Regions from separate parts of the Rhodococcus sp. IEGM 1354 genome, predicted to be linked through region 3. Evidence: predicted binding sites of a transcription regulator. Region 3 holds the regulator's gene; each other region holds the start of a gene.

Region 1 (2,211 bases), on a different contig from region 3:
ATGAAGACTTCCCAGTCACTGTGGTGGATCAGGCGGTGGTGGAACCCGCAGAGCAGGACCAGGTTGTCCATATCGGTGGGGCCACCGTCGGCCCAGTGCCAGATGTGGTGACCTTCGGTCCAGGCGGCGGGTTTGCCACAGCCCGGGAACGCGCAACCGTGATCGCGGGCAGTCAAGGCGCGTTTCTGTTTCGCGGTGACGGTACGGGCGGTGCGGGCGAGGTTCAACGGGTTGCCGTTCTCGTCCATGACGATCGCGGTGAGAACACAGTCGCAGGCGAGTTGGCGGGAGGTGTTGCGCGAGAGTGGTCCCATCCAGGGCAGCCACCCGACGGTGGTGCCATCGCCGAACAGGTCCTGATACGCGCTGCGATCCTGGCTCGGTCCGGCAGCACTGCCGGTCTGGAGTTCATCCGCCGCGTCCGACTCGGTCAGGTCGGAGTGTATTGGGTCGGAGTGGATCGGGTTGCCGGCGTCGATGTCCACCGGGTCGAATGGATCGGCGTTGTCGGATTCTGCTGCTGTGCGGGTGGTTTCGTCGTCGGTGATGTCGTCGGTGATGTCGTCGGTGTTCTGACCGCTCAGGCTGTGGAGGTCCTGCAACCGGATGTGCAGGTTGATGTGCGGTCTTTCGCCGCCTTCGGTGGGGCGATCCTTGGTAGCAAGGTAGTGGTCGAGGATCTGCCCGAATGCCTCGGCGCGGCGTTGCGCGGGACTGCGTTCGTCGGGGGTGCCGTCGGCTGCGGGCCGGGGTTCGGTCAACGGTGAGAGTGCGGTGAATAGCTTTTCTGCGGTGACGGCATCGAAGTCGGCTTTGAGGCAGAGGCGTTGGTTGAGCATCTTCGATGCGAACAGTTCGTTGCGGTCGGTGTCCTCAGGGGGCGGCTTGTCGCTGCCGTAGGTGTCTTTGAGTTTGGTGATCGCTTCACGGATCTTGTCGGTGCGTGCCCCGGGCCCGGTGGCGGCGGTGATCATCGCGGTGCGGGCGATGTCTTGACCGGCTCTAGGGAGGAGTTTGGGTGGTGTTTCGGCGAAGGTGAGGATCAGGGCGGCGTGGTCGATGGTCATGACGCCGGTGTCCACTGCGTCGGCGATGTCGGGGAAGTTCTTCAGTCCGCGGGCGAGGGCGACGATCTTGTTCGCTTTGCTGGGGGTGAGGAGGGTGGTGGAGGTGAGCCAACCGGCGGGCCCGGGGAAGCCGAGTTTCTCCCGCGAGACGCGGGTGTCGATCTCGGCGACCAATGCGATCCGCCGGGCTTCCAGCAATTGGATGTCGTGGGAGACCGCGGCAGCGTCGGCGAGCAGTTCTGCTTCGCTCAGTTGCCAGATCTCCGTGGTCATAGGAAGAAGTTTATCGAACGTGCGTTCGATACACAATGATGGTGCAATCGAAAACTATTGCAGTGCATAAGGATTCGATAGTCCGAACCTGTCGGTGGCGCATGGTAGAGGCTCGATCTCTCCGGCGACCGCACAAGACCGCGATACTTCGACGAGAAGTACACCCGAGCATCGGTGCATGTGGACCGGACCCATCGACCCCGAACGTTGCCCGAGTACCGAGCCGGGGTGAGACCGCGGCGGTGTGATCTCGCGACGACGATTCGGTGCAGAGCGCAATGCCCCCAAGAGTCCGCTCGGTATCGCCGACGGCGACGCCCGAACCTGCGCTCGAGCGATCTGCCAATTCTGCTGCTCTACTGAGTTGTTCGGGGATCCTCTGTGCGCGGCGGACTGAATGCACTGTCGGCTGCGACAGGTGGAACATGCTCGGTCCTCGTGGCAGCGTCTCAGCCGGCGTGGTGGGCGTCGCGCAGTCGGTGCCCACGACGCCGCGCAAGGCAGGGCTGATCTCACTGCCGCCGAGCCTCCTCCCGAGTCGATACTCGCGATAGTCGAGGGCGCGTCAGTACACCTCGCGTTGCCGCTCCTGTTCCAACACCTGCTCGAGGTCGTTCAATCGGTTCATGGACGACACCTGTCGCGCGGTGCGGTGGTTCAGTGCCAACATCTCGCGATGCCTGTGCACGAATGCCCAGTAGCCGGCGGTGAAGGGGCAGGCGTCGTCGCCCAGTCGTTTCTTCGGGTTGAACTCGCACGGCTTGCAGTAGTCGGTCATGCGGTTGAGGTACGCCCCGCCCGAGGCGTAGGGCTTGGTGGCAATCACGCCGCCGTCTGCGTGTTGACTCATGCCGATGACGTTCACCGGCAT
Region 2 (2,211 bases), on a different contig from region 3:
TTGCCGGCGTATTCGATTCCGCTGCGTTCGTTTCCGCTGTATTCGATTCTGCCGAGTTCGACTGTGCCGGCTCGGGCTCTGTCGTGTTCGGCTCGGCAGTTGTATCAGTCGAGCGTTGTTCCCATTCCCCGGTTTCCGGGTTCTGCACTGCCAGCCCCAGTGTCTCGGCGAGGGTGACTGCTTCGGTGAGCAGAATCTGCCACTGACTGTTGCGGGCTAGTTCCCGAGCGAGGTCGGGGTCGATGGAACCGTGCCCGGCCAGATAGGCCGGATTCGCGAGCAGCCCGATGAGGGTTGCGATGTCGACGGTGATCATCGTCAACGGCACCCGACGATCCGGCAGCTCTGCATTTTTCTTCGGGCAGTCTTCACGTTGACACAGGCATACCAACCGGGGTTCTCCGTGCATCCGCGCCATGAACGCATCACACAGTCGTTCCTGCTTACCGCGGGGGTCTTTCGGGCACAGCGTGTCGGCCATTTCCTCCAGGAGCTGCCATGCGGCGGCGGCTTCGGGGGCGGTCAATTCTGCTCGGATCCGGGCCAATTCACCGGCCGGGGCGTAGGAAACATTGCGGAACTTCTTCGCGAATTCCCGCAACGCCGCTGCTTCCTCCGGCGCGACCCGCAGCAGAATGTCCCAGATCTCCTTCTCCAACGGCCCCGGTGAGAGTCGGCGCGCGGCTTCGACGATCTCGTCCTCGACCGACCGCACGATGTCGTCCGAGAGGTTGTCGAGAATCCGGCACGCCACCCTCACTCGCGGAAGGTCGATCTCACCGGCCTCGAATGCTTTCTTCACCAGCGGCAGTCGAGTGTGCAGGGCAACCCCGACAGAGATGTAGGTCTCGGCGACCGTCGCCGAGCACCCCAACGCCACCGCCATCTCGGTGCGTCCGTACCGGCTGTAGTGTCGATGCTTCGCATCCTGGGCGATACAGGTGAGGTGGAAGTCGTAGCAGGCAGCGATCTTTCGAGCCGCATGCCGATTCTCTTCCCGCGCGGCAGCGGTCAACGCATCCAACGACACCACTGGTGCAGCCATTCTTCTCACCCCCCGGTGACCCGCAATCGAAGAACATGCGTTCGAACTGAAAGAAGACTATCTCGACCCACCGACAAGAACGCCGAGCCCTTCGAACCCCAGGTCGTCGCACCGACGTGACCCTGATCGGGAACGCCTAGCCACATGCCCCGAATATCCGACAACGCCTATCCTCGGTACGTGCCCACCCTCTGCACTTCACCGACGAGTACCACGTGACCGGTTCGGCAGTGGCGTGGCTGGAGAAGTTCCAGATCCCGCTGTATCTACTGGCGTTGGCCGCCGGAGTTGTTGTCGGGTTGGCGGCACCGGCATCGGCTCCCGCATTCGAGATCGCCATCAATCCGGTGCTGATCGTCTTGCTCTACGCGACGTTCCTCGCAGTTCCGTTCTCCGCCATCGGTGTATCGCTTCGCGACACGAGTTTCTTGCTCAGCGTCGTGGTGCTCAATTTCGTACTCGTTCCGATCGTCGTGTTCGGTCTCACCCGGTTCGTTGCGAGTAACGAAGCGGTGCTCGTCGGGATACTTCTGGTTCTGTTGGCTCCATGCATCGACTACGTCATCGTTTTCAGCGGATTGGCCGGGGCTGCTTCGGAACGACTTCTCGCCGCTGCTCCGTTGCTGATGCTGCTGCAGATCGCGTTCTTGCCGCTGTATCTGTGGTTGTTCGTAGGACCCGAGCTGGTGAAGATCATCGACGTCGCACCGTTCGTCGAGGCGTTCTTCCTGCTGATCGCGCTGCCACTCACGTTGGCAGCGGCAACTCAATGGTTGGCACGACGCAGACGCCTCGGCACTCGCATCATGGACGCCATGGCTGCGGCGATGGTGACGATCATGATGGCAACCCTCGCAGTTGTGGTCGCATCTCAGGTCGACGCGGTCCGCAGCGAAGGATCTCAGCTGATCGCAGCAGTGCCGATCTTCGTCGCGTTTCTGGTCGTCATGGCTGTCGTGGGACTCGCGACGGCTCGGGTCACCCACCAGGACGTATCCGCGACCCGGGCTTTGATCTTCTCCGGTGCGACCCGGAACTCGCTGGTGGTGCTGCCTCTGGCGCTCGCGCTGCCGCCGGCTCTTTCCCTCGCCGCAGTCGTCGTGGTTACGCAGACGTTGGTGGAGCTGATCGGCATGATCGCGTACGTGAGAATTGTTCCTCGCCTC
Region 3 (2,211 bases):
CCTTTGACGACCTTCTCCCGACTGAACGGCTCGGTCACACCACTGCGTTTCACGACGGCGAGCACGGCAGCCTCCACGGTGGTGAAGCGTCGACCGCACTCGGGGCAGGACCGGCGTCGCCGTATTGCCTGACCCTCGTCCATCTCACGCGAATCCACCACGCGTGAGTCGGGGTGCCTGCAGAACGGGCAATGCATGAGGGAGCCTCCGTCGTAGCCGATACTCCGACGACGAACGTGCGCGTCGGGGCAGTCTTCGAGGATACTCAGCCACGCTGGGCACCATGGTGCCGGTGGTCATCTGCTGGGTGCGTACTCGACGAGCGCTCCGTCGTGAACCATGACCGCGCCGGCGGGCTGAGTGGCCGCGTCGGGTGTGGTCGCGCTCAGATTCGCGATGCCGATCAGACCGCCGGCCACGACGACCACAGCCAACATCCACAGAACGAGAGAGCGTGGGCGCACGGTCTGGCTCGCGAAATGGGCCGAGGTGTCGTCGAAGTCTCGATCCGCCATCTCGCGATCGGTGACGTCGGTCCAGGACTCGTCCACCACAGGCAAGCACGGGCCGTTCTGCGTCCGACGCGCGTGGTTCTGCAGCACGGGCCGCGAGCGCCGACGACGCTCGACGACACCGGATCGCGAACGCAAACCGGCAGTGGTGGGACGATCGGTGGTGATGGTCATCGGAACCTCGTCTTCGCTCGTTGGATCGATTGTTCGATCAGGCGTTCGATGGACGCTTGTTCGAAGTTCTATCACGCGCCTCCGACAAAGTCTGTAGAAAACGCGACACGAGTCGAACAGATGTTTGATTCAACAGCTGATACACGCTAGATTCGTGTCAGAAACCACACGCCACACGAGTCGACAACATCAACTCCAGTCCGCGTGGATCGATACCGCGTAGACCGAATCCAGCCGCATCAGCAGGAGGCCGACAGCATGAAGGACGAGACCTCGACGAGGTCCATCACCGGTTCCAGTACGACGGGTTCCACGAAAGCTGGTTCCACGCGAGCCGGATCCTCGACGGTCGGCAAGGCCGCGGCCGGAAAGCCGGCCGCCGAGCCTACCCCGAAGGCCATGGAGGTGGGCACCGACATCAGCGCGGGGCTCACCGAGCGCCAGCGGAAGGTGTTGGAGGTCATCCGGGCATCGGTCACCGAGCGCGGATACCCACCCAGCATTCGAGAGATCGGCGATGCCGTGGGCCTGACGTCGACGTCGTCCGTCGCCCATCAGTTGCGCACCCTGGAGCGGAAGGGATTTCTGCGGCGCGACGCCAACCGCCCCCGCGCGGTCGACGTTCGCGGACTCGACGAGGTGCAGGCCGATCAAGCTGCCGCCGCGGTCGACGGCTCGTCCGAGGATCAGGACCGGTTGCCGACTCCCACGTTCGTTCCCGTTCTGGGGCGGATCGCCGCGGGTGGTCCGATTCTGGCCGAGGAAGCCGTCGAGGACGTGTTCCCACTCCCCCGCGAGTTGGTCGGTCAGGGATCGTTGTTCTTGCTCAAGGTCGTCGGCGAGTCCATGATCGACGCGGCGATCTGCGACGGCGACTGGGTCGTCGTGCGTCAACAGTCCGTGGCCGACAACGGCGACATCGTCGCGGCGATGATCGAGGGTGAGGCCACGGTCAAGACGTTCAAGCGTTCCAAGGGTGAGGTGTGGCTCATGCCGCACAACCCACTGTTCGAGCCGATCCCGGGCAACAATGCTGCCATTCTCGGCAAGGTCGTCACCGTGATGCGCAAGCTCTGAACTCTGTTCGGACACAACGAAGAAGGGCCGCAGCACAGATGCTGCGGCCCTTCTCGTCGGTCCTGAACGATCGGCAGAATCAGAGATTCAGTCCGCGACCGATGATCTCCTTCATGATCTCCGTGGTGCCGCCGTAGATGGTCTGTACCCGAGAATCCATGTACGCCTTGGCGATCGGGTACTCCTTCATGTAGCCGTACCCACCGTGCAGCTGAAGGCATCGGTCGATGAGCTTGACCTGGTTCTCGGTGGTCCACCACTTGGCCATGGCAGCTTCCTGCACGGTCAACTTGCCGTCGTTGAGCAGTTCGATGAATTTGTCGACCATGATGCGGGTGGCGGTGGTTTCGGTAGCGAGTTCCGCCAACACGAATCGCGTGTTCTGGAACTTTCCGATCGACTTACCGAATGCCTTGCGGTCACGGCAGTACTGAATGGTCATCTCCAG

The links. Region 3 encodes LexA, which represses DNA repair genes until DNA is damaged. Its sites were predicted from a motif close to CGAACANNTGTTCG; they were not measured.
Region 1: the regulator LexA is predicted to act here: its motif matches at 1,355-1,368, upstream of QM588_RS16315 (HNH endonuclease signature motif containing protein).
Region 2: the regulator LexA is predicted to act here: its motif matches at 1,076-1,089, upstream of QM588_RS21185 (HNH endonuclease signature motif containing protein).

The regions. Positions count from the first base shown of each region.
Region 1 covers NZ_JASHKT010000006.1:421,024-423,234, forward strand. Annotated here, with positions in the region: gene QM588_RS16315 (HNH endonuclease signature motif containing protein) at 1-1,340, opposite strand, end outside; gene QM588_RS16320 (cryptochrome/photolyase family protein) at 1,906-2,211, opposite strand, start outside.
Region 2 covers NZ_JASHKT010000011.1:52,905-55,115, reverse strand. Annotated here, with positions in the region: gene QM588_RS21185 (HNH endonuclease signature motif containing protein) at 1-1,045, opposite strand, end outside; gene QM588_RS21180 (arsenic resistance protein) at 1,261-2,211, shown strand, end outside.
Region 3 covers NZ_JASHKT010000005.1:15,641-17,851, forward strand. Annotated here, with positions in the region: gene nrdR (transcriptional regulator NrdR) at 1-197, opposite strand, end outside; gene QM588_RS12170 (hypothetical protein) at 297-686, opposite strand; gene lexA (transcriptional repressor LexA) at 1,086-1,763, shown strand; gene QM588_RS12180 (acyl-CoA dehydrogenase family protein) at 1,843-2,211, opposite strand, start outside.